Regions from separate parts of the Nocardia mangyaensis genome, predicted to be linked through region 2. Evidence: riboswitches for the same ligand, from Rfam matches in the RefSeq annotation. Region 2 holds a riboswitch; the other holds the start of a gene.
What was found. Region 2 has a riboswitch for S-adenosylmethionine ahead of BOX37_RS31240 (rhodanese-like domain-containing protein). Riboswitches for the same ligand answer to the same signal wherever they lie in the genome.
Positions count from the first base shown of each region.

Region 1: another riboswitch for S-adenosylmethionine. It lies ahead of BOX37_RS04550 (bifunctional o-acetylhomoserine/o-acetylserine sulfhydrylase); the one in region 2 lies ahead of BOX37_RS31240 (rhodanese-like domain-containing protein).

Region 1 covers NZ_CP018082.1:1,006,914-1,015,489, forward strand. The annotation lists gene BOX37_RS04550 (bifunctional o-acetylhomoserine/o-acetylserine sulfhydrylase) at 1-1,083, opposite strand, end outside; SAM riboswitch class IV at 1,167-1,277, opposite strand; gene BOX37_RS04555 (NADP-dependent isocitrate dehydrogenase) at 1,560-2,792, shown strand; gene BOX37_RS04560 (MFS transporter) at 3,043-4,191, shown strand; gene BOX37_RS04565 (hypothetical protein) at 4,234-4,488, shown strand; gene glpK (glycerol kinase GlpK) at 4,573-6,087, opposite strand; gene BOX37_RS04575 (IclR family transcriptional regulator) at 6,224-6,976, opposite strand; gene glpK (glycerol kinase GlpK) at 7,121-8,576, shown strand, end outside.
Region 2 covers NZ_CP018082.1:6,881,216-6,889,791, forward strand. The annotation lists gene BOX37_RS31220 (SPFH domain-containing protein) at 1-180, shown strand, start outside; gene BOX37_RS31225 (STM3941 family protein) at 205-738, opposite strand; gene BOX37_RS31230 (MFS transporter) at 896-2,230, shown strand; gene BOX37_RS31235 (O-succinylhomoserine sulfhydrylase) at 2,280-3,488, opposite strand; gene BOX37_RS31240 (rhodanese-like domain-containing protein) at 3,499-3,915, opposite strand; SAM riboswitch class IV at 3,930-4,046, opposite strand; gene BOX37_RS31245 (Rv0361 family membrane protein) at 4,092-4,550, opposite strand; gene BOX37_RS31250 (FAD-dependent oxidoreductase) at 4,787-6,202, shown strand; gene BOX37_RS31255 (amidohydrolase family protein) at 6,461-7,333, shown strand; gene BOX37_RS31260 (DUF456 domain-containing protein) at 7,330-7,812, opposite strand; gene BOX37_RS31265 (CaiB/BaiF CoA transferase family protein) at 7,939-8,576, shown strand, end outside.

The DNA.
Region 1 (8,576 bases), 1.4 Mb from region 2:
GACGCCACCGGCCAGCTCGAAGGCCACGATCGCACCCGCGCCCTTCGGCGCCAGTTCCTTGGCCCGCGCGTGCCAGGGCGAGGACTCGAGGCCCGCGTAGTGCACCGTCTCGACGCCGGGCTGCTCGGCGACGAACTTCGCGACCACCTCGGCATTGGCCACGTGCCGCTCGACGCGCAGGCTCAGCGTCTCGATGCCCTGCGCGATGAGGAAGGCGTTGAACGGCGACACCGCCGCGCCGAGGTCGCGCAGCAGCTGTACGCGAGCCTTGAGCGCGAAGGCGGGCGCGCCCAGGTCGGCGAAGACCGCGCCGTGGTAGCTCGGGTCGGGCTCGGTGAAGCCGGGATAGCGGGACTTGCCGTCGGCGTCGCGCACGGTCCAGTCGAAGGTGCCGCCGTCGACGATCACCCCGGCCACCGCGGCGCCGTGGCCGCCCAGGTACTTGGTGGCCGAGTGCACGACGATGTCGGCGCCGTGGGCCAGCGGCTGGATCAGGTACGGGGTCGCGACGGTGTTGTCGACGATCAGCGGCAGGCCCGCCGCGTGCGCGACACCGGCGATGCCGGGGATGTCGAAGACCGCGCTGCTCGGGTTGGCGATGGTCTCGCCGTAGAGGGCCTTGGTGTTGGGCCGGATCGCGGCTTCCCACTGGGCGAGGTCGTCGGGGTCTTCGACGAAGGAGACCTCGATGCCGAGCTTGGGCAGCGAGTAGTGGAACAGGTTGTAGGTGCCGCCGTAGAGGTGCGGGCTGGACACGATGTGGTCGCCCGCGCTCGCCAGGTTCAGGATCGCGTAGGTCTCGGCGGCCTGACCGGAGGCCAGCAGCAGTGCCGCGACGCCGCCTTCCAGCGCGGCCACGCGCTGCTCCACCGCGTCCTGGGTGGGGTTCATGATCCGGGTGTAGATGTTGCCCGGCTCGGCGAGACCGAACAGCGCGGCGGCGTGGTCGGTGTCACGGAAGGTGTAGGAGGTGGTCTGGTAGATCGGCAGGGCCCGCGCGTTGGTCGCGGCGTCGGGGGCTTGGCCCGCGTGGACCTGCTTGGTCTCGAACGACCAGTTCTCGGGCAGGGTGGAGTTGGACATGGTGATGCTCCAGGGGGTTGTTCGCCGGGTATCTCGTCAGCTGGGTCGGATCGACGGGCAACAACACATGGTGGCCTCCTACGAATGCGCGCTTGCCCTCGACCTTCGAGGGCCCGGTCATCACCCGGAGCACCCCACCGCAGCTGGAGGGTTGCCGACCAGCGAGCCGGGGCTTGACGCTGGTACTCATGACCTTGCCGTCATGTTAACCGGACATCTCGCCCGCGCGGAAATTTCTCCCGATTTCGTCGAGAAGATCACTGGTCGGCGCGGTGTGTCGCCGCCGCAGTCCCGCACAGCGGGCCCTCCCATCGCGGTGAGGTCACTGGCAGCAGTACGCTTGTCTTGTTTGCACCACACGTCCCGCAGACAACGCGGGGCATATACGTTGTCTGTTGGAACAGCTGGGGTCCGCTCACAAGCGTGTTCGCCTGGCCGTGCAATGAGGGCACCATCCTAGGAGGACACGAAGATCCATGTCCAAGATCAAGGTTGAAGGTACCGTCGTAGAACTCGACGGCGACGAGATGACCCGGATCATCTGGCAGTTCATCAAGGACAAGCTGATCCATCCGTATCTCGACGTGAACCTCGAGTACTACGACCTCGGCATCGAGTATCGCGACAAGACAGACGACCAGGTCACAGTTGACGCCGCGAACGCCATCAAGAAGCACGGCGTCGGCGTCAAATGCGCCACCATCACCCCCGACGAAGACCGGGTGAAGGAGTTCGGCCTCAAGAAGATGTGGCGCTCGCCCAACGGCACCATCCGAAACATTCTGGGTGGCACCATCTTCCGCGCGCCGATCATCATCTCCAACGTGCCCCGCCTGGTGCCCGGCTGGACCAAGCCGATCATCATCGGCCGTCACGCCTTCGGCGACCAGTACCGCGCCACCGATTTCAAGGTTTACGAGGCGGGTACCGTCACGCTGACCTTCACGCCCGAGGACGGCAGCGAGCCGATCGTGCACGAGGTCGTGAAGATGCCCGCCGACGGCGGCGTCGTCATGGGTATGTACAACTTCAAGAAGTCGATCGTGGACTTCGCGCGGGCCTCGTTCAACTACGGCCTGCAGCAGAACTACCCGGTGTATCTCTCCACGAAGAACACCATCCTCAAGGCCTACGACGGCATGTTCAAGGACACCTTCCAGGAAGTCTTCGACGCCGAGTTCAAGGCCGAGTTCGACGCGGCGGGCCTGACCTACGAGCACCGTCTGATCGACGACATGGTCGCCTCCTCCATGAAGTGGGAGGGCGGCTACGTCTGGGCCTGTAAGAACTACGACGGCGACGTGCAGTCCGACACCGTGGCCCAGGGCTTCGGCTCGCTCGGCCTGATGACCTCGGTGCTGCTCACCCCGGACGGTCGCACCTGCGAGGCCGAGGCCGCGCACGGCACCGTCACCCGGCACTTCCGTCAGCACCAGCAGGGCAAGCCGACCTCGACCAACCCGATCGCGTCGATCTTCGCCTGGACCCGCGGCCTCGAACACCGCGGCAAGCTGGACAACACCCCCGAGGTGATCGGCTTCGCGCAGGCGCTCGAAGACGTCGTCATCAAGACCGTCGAGGGTGGGCAGATGACCAAGGATCTGGCGCTGCTCGTCGGCGGAGATCAGGGATACCTGAGCACCGAGGAATTCCTCGGCGCCCTGGACGCCAACCTGGCCCGCACGCTGTCCGCCTCTCCGCGTATTTAGGCCGGATTCAGGTGCGGGGGGACCTGGGCGGGCGGCAAGCTTCGGCCGCGTAGTGGGGTTGGCCCGCACCCGGTGAGTTACCCATGTTCTTGCGAGATCGGTGGGTAACTCACCGGGCTTTTCCACTGCCGGGTGGGGTAGCTCACGGTCTTCCCGGGTAGCAATCGGGTAACCGGGGTCGTTGCATGGAGGCGTGACTTCTTCCCTCGCCGTCGTCGAGACGCCACGGACCAGTTGGCATGTCCCGGCGATGCTGGCGCTGGCACTCGGTGGGTTCGGAATCGGTACCACCGAATTCGTGACCATGGGTTTGCTGCCCGATATCGCCAGGGCCTTCGACATCTCCGAGCCCTCGGCCGGGCACGCGGTGTCGGCCTACGCGCTCGGGGTGGTGGTCGGCGCGCCGTTGATCGCCGCGCTGTGCGCGCGGGTGTCGCGAAAGAAGCTGCTGATCGCGTTGATGGCGGCGTTCACCATCGGCAATGCCGCGACCGTGCTCGCGCCGACCTTCCCGACGCTTGTCGCGGCGCGGTTCGTGTCCGGTCTGCCGCACGGCGCGTACTTCGGTGTCGCCTCGCTGGCCGCCGCGACGCTCGCGCCTGTGGGGCAGCGGGCCAAGGCGGTGGCGGCGGTGATGCTCGGGTTGAGTGTGGCGAACGTGCTCGGGGTGCCGGGGGCGACCTGGTTGGGTCAGCATCTCGGGTGGCGCAACGCCTATGTGGTCGTCGCGGTGATCGGGGTGGCGACCGTGGCCGCGCTGTGGCGCTACGTGCCCGATCTGACGGGCATGAAGATCAGCGACCCGATGACCGAGCTGGGGGCGCTGCGCCGCCCGCAGGTGCTGCTCACCCTGGCTGTCGGCGCGATCGGCTTCGGCGGCATGTTCGCCGTCTACACCTACATCGCCACCACCATGACCGACGTGGCCGGCATGGCCATCGGCGCGGTCCCGATCGTGCTCGCGCTGTTCGGCCTCGGCATGATCGTGGGCAACATCGGCGGCGGCATCCTCGCCGACCGCGGCGTCGACCGGTCGATCTTCGTCGCCATGATCGCCATGGTGGTGATCCTGGCCGGCTTCGTCCTCGCCGCCCACCACCCGATCACCGCCGGGATCGGCGCCTTTCTGGTCGGCGCGTCCGGCGCCGCCCTCGCCCCCGGCCTGCAAACCCGCCTGATGGACGTCGCCGCCGACGCCCAAACTCTCGCCGCCGCCCTCAACCACGCCGCCCTCAACCTCGCCAACGCCGTGGGGGCGTGGCTCGGCGGCCTGGTCATCGCGGCGGGGCTGGGCTACACCGCACCGGCCATGATCGGCGCCATGCTCGCCGTGGCAGGCGTCCTGCTGTTCACCGTGACCGTCTGGCTCCAGCACCGCGAGTCACGCAACACGCCATAGCTGATTCGAAAGTCTCTTCGATGAAGCCGTACCTTGCGGCGCATGCCGAGCTACCTCCACGAAGCTTTGCTCGAACTCGACACTTTCGGGTCGGCAATCCAGCCGCAGGTGCTCGGCCCCGACCGCTTTCCCCTGGTTACCGACCCCGGCGAGGCCAGGCGCTGCCCCGAACGCGCTGTACTCTCGGCCATGGCGCACGGCGCAGGACCGCACATGGACGAAGTCTTGGCGGCGTTCCTGTCCGGCCTGATGAAAACCGACGACGAACATGTAAAAATGTACTCGACGAATGGCTGAAGCAGGCCGTCACCGCAACGTCCGCGAACGAGCTCTTCGGCTGATCTCGGCGGCGCGGGCGGCCGTGGTGGAACTGTCGAGTGGTCAGTCCGGTTTCGGTGGGCTGCCGGCCGCCGGACGGACCCAGCCGACGCTGAGCTGTACTGCGCGTTGCCACTGCTCGTACTCCGCGTCGCGCACAGTGCGGGCGGGGCAGGGGCGCCATTGGGCGGCCACCCGCCAATTGCGCCGCAGTCCTTGAAGATCCGGCCAGTAGCCGACCGCGAGGCCCGCGGCGTAGGCGGCGCCGAGGGAGACCGTTTCGGTGACCAAGGGACGGGTGACGGGGATGTCGAGGACGTCGGCGATGATCTGCATGAGCAGGTTGTTGGTCGCCATGCCGCCTGCTACGCGCAGGGAGGTCGCTCGCAGGCCCGCGTCGGCGTTCATCGCCTCGACCACGTCGCGGGTCTGCCAGGCGGTCGCCTCGAGGACCGCGCGGGCCAGGTGGCCCTTGGTGACGTAGGAGGTCAGGCCGATGAGCAGGCCACGGGCATCGCTGCGCCAGTGCGGGGCGTAGAGCCCGGAGAAGGCGGGGACCAGGTAGCAGCCGCCGTTGTCGTCGACAGTGTTTGCGAGAGTTTCGATTTCGGGCGCTGTCGCGATCAGGCCGACGATGTCGCGCAGCCACTGCACCAGCGAACCGGTGACGGCGATCGGGCCTTCCAGCGCGTACACCGGTTCCGGGCCGACCTGATACCCGATGGTGGTGAGCAGGCCGTGTTCGGAGCGGACCAGCTCGGTGCCGGTGTTCATCATCAGGAATCCGCCGGTGCCGTAGGTGCATTCGGTCTCGCCCGGCGCGAAACAGGTCTGGCCGAACAGCGCGGCGTGTTGATCGCCGAGCGCGGCGCCGATGCGCACGCCGGGCGCCACCGTGCGCGCCGTGCCGAAATCGCCGGTCGAGGATTCGATGCGGGGGAGCACCGCGCGGGGAATGTCGAAGAACCGCAACAGTTCCTCGTCCCACCGGCGGGTCGTCAGGTTCATCAGCAGGGTACGCCCGGCATTGGTCACATCGGTGACGTGCTCGCCGCCGGTGAGGTTCCAGATCAGCCAGGACTCCATCGTTCCGAACAGCACCTCGCCCCGTTCGGCACGCTCGCGCAGCCCGTCGACGGAGTCGAGCAGCCAGCGCAGTCGGGGCGCGGCGAAGTAGGTCGCCAGCGGCAGCCCGGTCAGCTCTCTGATGCGTTGTGCGCCAGGCAGTTCCCGCAGCCGCTCGACCAGCTCCTCGGTGCGCACGTCCTGCCAGACGATCGCCAACCGCACCGGCACCCCGGTCTTCCGGTCCCAGACCACCGTCGTCTCACGCTGATTCGCGATCCCGATCGCCGCCACCTGCTCGACGGCGACCCCCGCGTCCCGCAGTGCCGCGGGCACGATCCGCTCCACCGTCCGCCAGATCTCGACCGCGTCCTGCTCCACCCATCCGGACCTGGGGTAGTGCTGACGATGCGTCCGCTGCGCCATCCCCACCAGGCGGGCGTGCCGGTCGAACACCATGCACCGGCTCGACGTGGTCCCCTGATCGATCGCGAGTACGTATCGCTGCGTCATTGGCCCCTGCTCCTGTCGTCCGTCCTCGGCTCAGCCGTTGCGCCGGGCGATGTCACGCCGATGGTCCCGAGCGCGGCTGCTGTGCCGCGCTCGCCAGAAGTCGACGACACGGTGGTGGTCGCTGGTGCTGTGGACTTCATCGTGGCTCTCGCAGATCGCGGTGGATGGCTTGGGCGGCGGCTCGGACCTGGGCGATGGTAACCGGGCGGAGTTGTAATCGACTGTCGCACAGGCGCTCTGTGGGCCCCGAGATGCCGATGGCGGCGACCACCAGACCGCCCCGGGTTCGGATGGGCGCGGCGATCCCTGACTCGCCGGGCCGGGACTCATCGATCTCGCCTGCCCAGCCGGTGTGGCGCACCTCGGCGATGGCACGGTCGAGTTCTCCCCGATCCGTGAGGGTGCGACGGGTGAAGGCCGTCAGGGGTCCGGGTTCGGTGGCGCTGTCGTAGGCCAGCAGGACCTTGCCCAGCGCGGTCGCATGGGCGGGCAGTACTTCGCCGAGCGCCAGCGCTTGCGCACTGTTGTCGGGCCGGAAGACGTGATGGATGACCGTCACCGTCGAGTTTCGCGCCACCGCGATCCGCACCGATTCCCCACTGCGCGCCGCGAGGGCATCGGCCCGGTGGATCGCCCGGGCACGCAACTCGTTGACGTCGAGCCGGTCTGTTCCCAGTTCACCGAGCGCGGGACCGAGCAGATACCGGCCCGAGGCCGCGTCCTGGGCGACGAACCCGACGCCGACCAGCGTGCGCACAATCCCGTGCGCGGTGGGTTTGGCCAGGTCGAGGGTGGCCGCGATCTCACCGACGGCCAGCGGTCCGGGGGCGCGCGCGAGCAGGCGCAGCACGGCTGCGGCTCGTTCGATCGACTGGATCGCGCCAGGCACACCCCGAACCTATCAGCCGATCGTTCGGCATTGTCGAACGGTGGCGGTGGCGGCGCGCGCGGGCCGTTCCTAGCGTGGCGTTCGGGGCCCGGCCGCCACCGCGCCCGAGCGACGGACTCGACGGTGAGTCCAGGGAAGGACACGATGAGCCGGTACGTGGGTGCGATCGATCAGGGCACCACCTCGACACGCTTCATGGTCTTCGACCACGCGGGCACCGTCATCGCCCGGCACCAGCTCGAACACGAGCAGATCATGCCGAGGGCGGGCTGGGTCGAACACAATCCGGACGAGATCTGGGAACGCACCCGCACCGTCGTCAAGACCACGCTCGCGGTGGCCGAGCTGAGCGCCGCCGACCTGGCCGCCGTCGGCGTCACCAACCAGCGCGAGACCACCGTGGTGTGGAATCGCCGCACCGGCCGCCCCTACGGCAATGCCATCGTCTGGCAGGACACCCGCACCGACCGCGTCATCGCCGACCTCGAAGCCGCCGGTCACAGCGAATTCGTGCGCGCCAGAACCGGATTGCCGCCCGCGCCGTATTTCTCCGGCGGCAAGTTGCGGTGGATCCTCGACAACGTCACGGGCGTGCGAGCCGACGCCGAGCGCGGCGACGCCCTGTTCGGCACCATGGACAGCTGGCTGATCTGGAACCTCACCGGCGGTGTCCGCGGCGGCGTGCACGTCACCGATCCGACCAATGCCTCGCGCACCATGCTGATGGATCTCGAGACGCTGAACTGGGACGACGAACTGCTCGCCCTGTTCGGCATCCCGCGCGTCATGCTGCCGACCATCGTGTCGTCGTCGAACCCGGCGGGCTTCGGCACCACCAATCCCGACGGCCCGTTCAAGGGTGCGGTCCGCATCGCGGGTGTACTCGGTGACCAGCAGGCCGCGGGCGTCGGCCAGGTGTGTTTCCAGCCGGGCGAGGCCAAGAACACCTACGGCACCGGCAATTTCCTCATGCTCAACACCGGCACCGAGATCGTGCGCTCGACGCACGGCCTGCTCACCACCGTCGCCTACCAGTTCGGTGACGACAAACCCGCCTACGCCCTGGAAGGCTCGATCGCGGTGACCGGCTCGGCCGTGCAGTGGCTGCGCGATCAGCTCGGCATCATCGCGGGCGCGGCCCAGATCGAAGACCTCGCCGGACAGGTCGAGGACTCGGGCGGGGTGTATTTCGTGCCCGCCTTCTCCGGCCTGTTCGCACCGTACTGGCGACCTGATGCGCGCGGTGCCGTCGTCGGCCTCTCGCGCTACAGCAACAACGCCCACTTGGCCAGGGCGACACTGGAATCCATCGCCTATCAGACCCGGGATGTGGTCGAGGCCATGCAGCGCGATGCCGGGGTGCGTCTGGCGACGCTGCGGGTGGACGGCGGCGTCACCGTCAACCAGCTCGCCATGCAGATCCAGGCCGACCTGCTCGGTGTGCCGGTCTCGCGACCGGTCGTCCCGGAGACCACCGCGCTCGGCGCCGCCTACGCCGCCGGACTGGCCGTCGGATTCTGGCGCGGCACCGACGAATTGGTGGCCAACTGGGCCGAGGACGTTCGCTGGTATCCCACCTGGACCGATTCCCAGCGCGAGA
Region 2 (8,576 bases):
ATCGAACAGCTCCCCGAAATCGTCAAGCAGGCCTCCACCGGCCTGGCGAACGCCAACCTCACCGTCCTCAACGGACCGGACGGCGTCGGCGAACTCGTCAACGGAATGGTCGGCCAGGGGTTGACCGTCTTCAACTCCCTGCAGAAGGCGCTGTCGAACGGTGAGGTCGACAAGGTCTGAGCACGCCCTACCGGCCGTGCTCGGCTATTCGAGGATGACCAGGCCCGGCCGGTAGGTCCGCATCGCGTTCAGTACCTGCTCGAGCGGTGCGCCCAGCGTGGACCCCGCCAAGTTCGCCTGGCCGTACCCGAGCCTCCGGTTGGCCTTGGCCATCAACCGCAGCCATCGGGAACTTCGGGCGTAGAACGCATCCGGATCATGCAAGCCGAGCTGGAGGAAGCGGGCGTGGGAGAACGCTGACGTGCGCACGGTCTGAATGCGCGCGTGCGTGACCTCATCCCATCCGATCCGGCCGTATTGCCGGTGGACCAGACCGTCGTCGGTCAACACCAGTTCCGGCTTGCGCAGGATCAGGCGGGCTGCCAGGAATACGCCGGCGCAGGTGAAGAACGGAACGCCCAGCACACTCGCGACGAGCGGAAACAGCGGAGCGTCACCGGACAGCACAACCCAGATGCCGCCCGCGACGAGAGCGGCCGCTCCCGCGATCATCCCCACCAGGTACAGCACCGACGGGTAGTAGTACGTGGCCGGTCGCGGCACTCCCCCAGAACTCATGCCCGCAGTGTAATTCTCCGCTCACCCCACCCGCAGCCCATGACTGCTGGGGGGTGAACCACCCCTTTCCGGGGGTGCCCGGCGTGTGATGCCGATCACTACCCTTCCAACATCCTGGCGGACAGTTCGAGTGCCGCTACGAGCTTGGAGGAAAACGGTGACTCTCACGAGTAAGGCTGGGCCGCCGCCGGAGCGAGCGGCCGAGAAGCCGACCAGCGTACGCAAAGTCGCGATTGCCAGTTGTATCGGCACGACCATCGAGTTCTACGACTTCTTCATCTACGGCACCGCGGCCGCGCTGGTGTTTCCCACCGTGTTCTTCCCGGCGCTGGGAGCGACTGCCGGGACGGTCGCGTCGTTCGCGACCTTCGCCGTCGCCTTCATCGCTCGGCCTGCCGGTTCGATGCTGTTCGGTCATTTCGGCGATCGGATCGGGCGGAAGAAGACGCTCATCTCGACGTTGCTGCTGATGGGCTTGTCCACCTTGCTCATCGGACTGCTGCCCGGCGCGAGCACGATCGGTGTCGCGGCGCCGATACTCCTTGTGCTGCTGCGGTTCTGCCAGGGCTTCGCCGTCGGCGGCGAGTGGGCGGGCGCCACGCTGCTCACCGCCGAGTACGCACCACCGGGCCAACGCGGGAAATACGCGCTCTTCCCACAGATCGGGCCCGCGATCGCCTTCTTGTTGTCGTGCGGGACCTTCTTGATCACCGGCGCCGTCCTCGGCGACACCGACAGCGCGTTCCTCGACTACGGGTGGCGAATTCCGTTCATCTTCTCGATCGTGCTCGTCGCGATCGGCCTCTACATGCGCCTCGCCATCGAGGAGACTCCGGTGTTCCGCGCACAGCAGAAGCAGGAGCAGACCGACGAGTCGACGTCACCGAAGCGGTTGCCGTTCCTGGACGCCTGGCAGGAACAGCGCAAGGAGATCCTGCTCGCGGCGGGTTCGATCGCGATGCTGTTCGCGATGTTCTACATGGGTACCGCGTACCTCACCAGTTACGGAACCAAGACACTCGGACACGACCGGCCCTTCGTCCTGCTGGTCGGCGTCGGTTCCGCCGTGGTCTTCGGGGCGACGACGGTCGTATCAGCCCTCTACTCCGACCGGATCGGGCGGCGCGTGGTGATCATGACGTCGTGTGCCGCGGCCATCGTCTGGTCGCTCGCGCTGTTCCCGCTGATCGACACCGGCTCGCCCGTGGCCTTCGCGATCGGGGTGGCGATCACGCTCGCCATCTTCGGCATCGCCTACGGCCCTTGCGGCGCACTGCTTCCCGAGCTGTTCCACACCCGGTACCGCTACACGGGCGCCGGTCTGGGCTACAACCTGGCCGGGGTGCTGGGTGGCGCGATTCCGCCGCTGATCGCCACACCGCTCGCCGCGGCATACGGCAGCATCGCGATCGGTGTGATGCTCGCGGTCCTCGGCGTCGTCAGCCTGATCTGCACGTGGGCTCTGGCCGAAACGAAAGACGCTGTGCTGTAAGCGAAGACAGGTCAGGGGCGGTTGCCGGGTCAGGCAACCGCCCCTGGCGCTAACTCAGTGCGTGGTCGAGATCGCCGAGGAGGTCTTCGAGGTCCTCGAGGCCGACGGAGATGCGAACCACGCCGTCGCTCAGGCCGATCGAGGCGCGGCCGTCCGGACCCATCGCCCGGTGGGTGGTGGTGGCGGGGTGGGTGATGAGGGTCTTCGCGTCACCGAGGTTGTTGGAGATGTCGATGATGCGCAGCCGGTTCAGCACCTCGAAGGCGCGCTTCTTGCCGTCAGCGCCCGCGAGTTCGAAGGTGACGACGGTGCCGCCGCCCGACATCTGCTCGATGGCCAGGGCATGCTGCGGATGTGATTCCAGGAAGGGGTATTTCACCCAGTTCACCGACTTGTTGGTCGCCAGGAACTCGGCGACCTTCAGTGCGGAATCGGTGGACTGGCGCACCCGCAGCGGCATGGTTTCCAGGCCCTTGAGCAGGGTCCAGGCGTTGAAGGGACTCAGGGCGGGACCGGTGTGGCGCATCAGGGTTTTGACGGGGCCGTCGATGTAGTCCTTGGAACCGAGGATGGCGCCGCCGAGAACGCGGCCCTGCCCGTCGATGTGCTTGGTGCCGGAGTAGACGACCACGTCGGCGCCGAGTTCGAAGCCGCGCTGCAGCAAGGGGGTGGCGAAGACGTTGTCCAGCACCACTTTCGCGCCCGCGGCATGCGCGAGCTCGGTGACTCTACGCACGTCGACCAGGGTCTGCATCGGATTCGCGGGGGTCTCGAAGAAGACGGCCTGGGTGGGCACCGAGAGCGCCTGCTCCCACTGCTCGAGGTCGTCACCGTCGACGAAGACCGTCTCGATGCCCCAGCGCGGCAGGATCTCGTTGCACACCACGAAGCAGGAACCGAACAGGCTGCGCGCGGCGACGAGCCGGTCGCCCGCCTTCAGCAGCGCGCCGAGCGCGGTGAACACCGCGGACATGCCCGAGGCGGTCGCGAAGGCCGCTTCGGCGCCGTCGAGCAGCCGGATGCGCTCCTCGAACATCGACACGGTCGGATTGCCGTAGCGGGAGTAGACGAAGTGCTCGACCTCGCCGGTGAACGCGGCCTCGGCGGCCTCGGCGCTCTCGTAGACGAATCCGGAGGTCAGGTACAGCGCCTCGGAGGTCTCCTCGAAACCCGAGCGGCGCAGGCCGCCACGGACGCCGAGAGTGGCGGGGCCGACGCCCTCGGGCAGTGGCTTGTCGAACGAACCACCGGTGATCATGCTGTTCTCCCTATGCCTGACGCCACGGCAGGCCGACGGCGCGCCAGCCGGCGCTCCCACGCTGTCCGAACACGTCGGGACCGCCTTCGAAACCGTCGAGCACGTTGTAGGACGGGGCGATGCCCGCCGCGGTCGCCAGGTTCGCCGCGTGCGCGGAGCGCTGACCCGAACGACACAGGAACACCACGGGCGCGTCCGCGGGGCGCTCACCCAGGGCCTGTTCGAGTTGTGCGCCGAACTTCGGATTGCGGGTGCCGGTGCCGTCGACCCACTCGATGAAATGCGCCGGGCGTTCGATGGAACTGGTGTCGGGGATGCCGATCTGGGCCCACTCACCCTCGGTGCGCACGTCCACGAGTACCGCGTCGGGATGCTCGCTCAGGATCTCCCACGCCTGCTCGGGGGTGATGTCGCCAGCGTAAGTCATGTCGCCTCCTACTGAATCCGCTCTTGCCGTGGCGGGAATCCGGCACACGGCCAGGTCGTCACCCGGAGCACCCCGCCGCGGAGGAGGGTTGCCGACCAGCGAGCCGGGGCTTGACGCTGGCACTCATGACCTTGCGATCCGAGATTGCCTCGCCACAGGTCACCGTGTCAAACAGTTCAGTGCGTGCAGACCAGCCAGTCGCCATCGACGCGAGTCAGCGTCCAGGTGCTCATCGAGTCGTTGCCGTCGACCTGGACGGTCGCGTCGACCTTGGCCCTGTCGCCGTTGACGGTCGGGTTCGCGAAACCCTTCTTGTCGATCGACACAGCCGATTCCGGGCCGCCGAGCCGCTGGGTGAGGCCGGATTCCTCCTCGTCGAAGCCGGGGCACGCGACACCCGGCGGCGGACGCAGCTCGCTGCGCGAACGCGCGTCTATATAGTTGGTGACGGCAGCCGCGAGACGATCGGCCTCTGTGACATTTTTCTCAGCGGGTGAGAGCAGCCCACCGAGCACGATGCCGATGAGCACCACGATCGCCACCACCGCGGCCGCGACGAACGGGACGATGGAACGCTTGTCGGTCTGATCCACCACGATGGGCTGGTCATCCGAGCCTGTTTGCTCATCGTTCATGCTGTAATCCTGACAGACCCGGCCCGGACAACCACACCGCACGCCGGGTGGCCACAACGCCGCAGATAGAATCGCCGTCGTGCGGCCTGCTGCCGACGTCGATGGCAGCTGCCAGCAGCCGGATAGTCAAGTTAGCCTAGGCTGAATTGACGCCGTCAACAGTTCTCGACCAAAGGGTGCGCGTAGAAATGACCGAACAAAGTGCTCAGTCCACTGGCGATGTTCGCGATCCCTCCGTGGGTACGCAGGCTGCCGCCTCCGGGCCTGACGCGAACACCGCGACGACCCGCCCGCTTCGCATCGCGATCGTGGGCGCGGGCCCGGCCGGTATCTACGCCGCCGACGCATTGATGAAGTCCGACGCCGAGGTCTCGATCGACCTCTACGAACGCATGCCCGCACCGTTCGGGCTGATCCGCTACGGCGTCGCCCCCGACCACCCGCGGATCAAGGGCATCATCACCGCCCTGCACAAGGTCCTCGACAAAGACCAGGTCCGCCTGCTCGGCAACATCGACTACGGCACCGACATCACCCTCGATGACCTGCGTCAGTTCTACGACGCGGTGATCTTCTCCACCGGCGCCAACGCCGACCGCGCCTTGGCGATCCCGGGTATCGACCTCGACGGCTCCTACGGTGCCGCGGACTTCGTGTCCTGGTACGACGGACACCCCGACGTGCCCCGCGCGTGGCCGCTGGACGCGGAAAAGGTCGCGGTCCTGGGTGTGGGCAACGTGGCCTTGGACGTGGCCCGGGTCCTGGCCAAGACCGGTGACGAGCTACTGGCGACCGAGATCCCGCCCAACGTTTACCACGGGCTCAAGGCCAACAAGGCCGTCGAGGTCCACGTCTTCGGCCGTCGCGGCCCCGCCCAGGCCAAGTTCACCCCCCTGGAACTGCGCGAACTCGACCATTCCCCGACCATCGAGGTCATCGTCGATCCCGAGGACATCGACTACGACGAGGGCTCTGAGGCCGCCCGCCGTAACTCCAAGCAGGTCGACATGGTCGCCAACACCCTCGAGCAGTGGGCGATCCGTGATCAGGGTGATCGCCCGCACAAACTGTTCCTGCATTTCTTCGAGTCCCCCGCCGAGATCCTCGGCTCCGACGGCAAGGTCGTCGGGCTCAAGACCGAACGCACCCAGCTCGACGGGACCGGCAATGTCAAGGGCACCGGTGAGTTCCGGCAGTGGGATGTGCAGGCGATCTACCGGGCGGTGGGTTACCTGTCGCAGAACGTCAACCAGTTGCCCTTCGATGATCAGGCCGGCACGGTGCCCAACGAGGCCGGTCGGGTGATCGGTGATGACACCGCGCAGGGTTCGGCGCGTTTCATGCCCGCGACCTATGTCACGGGTTGGATCAAGCGTGGTCCGGTCGGTTTGATCGGCCATACCAAGGGTGATGCCAACGAGACCATCGCCTGCCTGCTCGATGACGCCAAGGACTTCGCTCCCGCGCCCAAGCCCGAGCTCGATGCGGTGACCGAGTTCCTCGAGGGCAAGGGTATTCCGTTCACCACGTGGGCGGGCTGGTATCGCCTCGATGCTCACGAGCGGGCGTTGGGTGAGCCCGAGGGGCGTGAACGGGTCAAGGTCGTCGAACGCGAGGACATGCTCCGCGCGTCCGAGCCCAACAAGGCCTGATCCGCCGCTCCACGATGCGCGGTACCGGCAAACCTCGGTGTGCCGGTACCGCGCCACAAACCTATACTCGAGTCCGCCACCAACCGCACCACCAGCCCCGTACGACCCGACCTCGAGGAGGGTCCGCCGCGCAGCGGCGGTTCGCGCCCGTCCCGACGATCAGGCGCCGTGGCGTAGGCGACGAAGGAGCAAGCCACGGTGCCTGATCGTCGGGACCCGCAGGGGCGCGAACTCGAGCGCGCCAGCGCTCCACGAGCGCTGTTCGATGCCCACGTCCACATCATCGATCCGCGGTACCCGCTGATCGAGAACGAAGGCTACCTACCCGACCCCTATGTCATCGCGGATTACCGAAAGCGCATGGAGCGCTTCGATATTCGCGGTGGTGCTGTGGTCAGCGCGTCTTTCCAAGGTACTGATCAGACGTACCTGACGGCCGCGCTGGCCGCGCTCGGTCCCGACTGGGTCGGCGTCACCCGGCTACACCTGGACGCCACCGACGACGACATCCTCGAGCTGGACCGGGCGGGGGTGCGCGCGCTGCGCTTCAACCTCAAGCGCGCCGCCGCCGACATCACCGAGATGACGTTGCAGGCGCTGCGCGCACACGAACTGGTCGGCTGGCATGTCGAGCTCTACATCGACGGTCAGATGCTGGCCTCGCTGCAGCCGGTGATCTCCAAGCTGCCCGCCCTGTCCATCGACCACCTCGGGATGTCCGCTGAGGGGCTGCCGTATCTGCTGGATCTGGTGGATCGCGGGGCCAGGGTGAAGGCGACCGGGTTCGGCCGGGTCGAGATGATGGATGTGGCCGACACGCTGCGCCGGATCCACACCGTGAACCCCGGTGCGCTGATGTTCGGGTCCGATCTGCCCGGCACCCGCGCGGGCAGACCGTTCGACGATGCCGACATCGACCTGATCTGCGATGTCGTCGGCGCCGATCTGCACGCCGTGCTCGAGGACAACGCCCGCGAGTTCTACCGGCTGCCCGCCGTGGAGCGCGCGGTGGCCGACCCGGCGCCGACGATACCGATGCCGCGCACCGACAACCCGACCGTGCCGATCCCCCGCGACGAACTGCCCGGCGCGGACGCGACGACGCGCCCACTGCCGGTCATCGAGCGCTAGGCCAGGATGGCTCCGGTGAGCCAGACGCCCGAGGCGATCAGGGCACCGAACAGTTCGACCAGCATCGACAGACCCACACCCTTGAGCGCGTGCACGGTCGCGGGCCAGGCCAGCTCATTGGTCTTCAGGCGGTACAGCTCGGCCAGGTACACCCCGAGTACGAAGCCGATGAACAGGCCGACGATCGGGATGACGAAGAAACCGATCACGCCGAGGATCGCGCCGATCAGCAGCGCCTTGTTCGACACTCCCGCCTCGCGCATCCGCCGGCCCGGCCAGGTGTACTTCACGACGCCAGAGATGACCAAGGCGACCGTCGCGATGGCGAACACCGTCCAGGCCGTCGCGCCGCCGGTCATGAACGCCCACACCGCGATCGCCGCGAAGATGAGGATCACCCCCGGCAGGATCGGCACGATGATGCCGGCGATGCCGACCAGAATGACGAGGCCGACAACGACCTCACCCCACACGCTCACTACCGGGTCCTCCCGTATCCGCGCCGAGTCGCGCGCCTCGAATTCTGGCCCATGGCCTACCCGAGCCGCCATCCCAACGCTATTGTCGAAGCGTCAATACTGTTCGACGACGAACTGAGGTCAGGCGTGAGCACCGAGTCCACCGCCAAGCAGGGGCCCCTCGCGGGCATCAAGGTCATCGAGCTGGCCGGGATCGGGCCGGGTCCGCACGCCGCACTACTGCTGGCCGACCTCGGCGCCGACGTGGTGCGCGTGCAACGCCCCAACCAGCTGCCCGGCTTCATGGAGCGCCCGCAGTGGCGCGGGCGGACCATCGTCGAGGCGAACCTGAAGGACCCCGCCGACGTCGCCAAGATCCTCGATCTGGTCGAGAAGGCCGATGTGCTGCTCGAGGGCTTCCGCCCCGGCGTCACCGAGCGCATGGGCCTTGGCCCCGACGAGGCGCTGGCCCGCAACCCGCGCCTGGTCTACGGCCGGATGACCGGCTGGGGCCAGGACGGCCCCCTGGCCGATCGGGCCGGCCACGACATCAACTACATCTCGCTGACCGGTGTGCTCAACGCCATCGGCCGTAAGGGTGAGCGGCCGGTACCGCCGCTGAACATGGTCGGCGACTTCGGTGGCGGCTCGATGTTCCTGGTGTTCGGCGTGCTCGCCGCGCTGGTGGAGCGGCAGAGCTCGGGCAAGGGCCAGGTGATCGACGCGGCGATGATCGATGGGGCACTTGCCCTTTCGCACATGATCTGGGGCATGCGCGGGGTGGG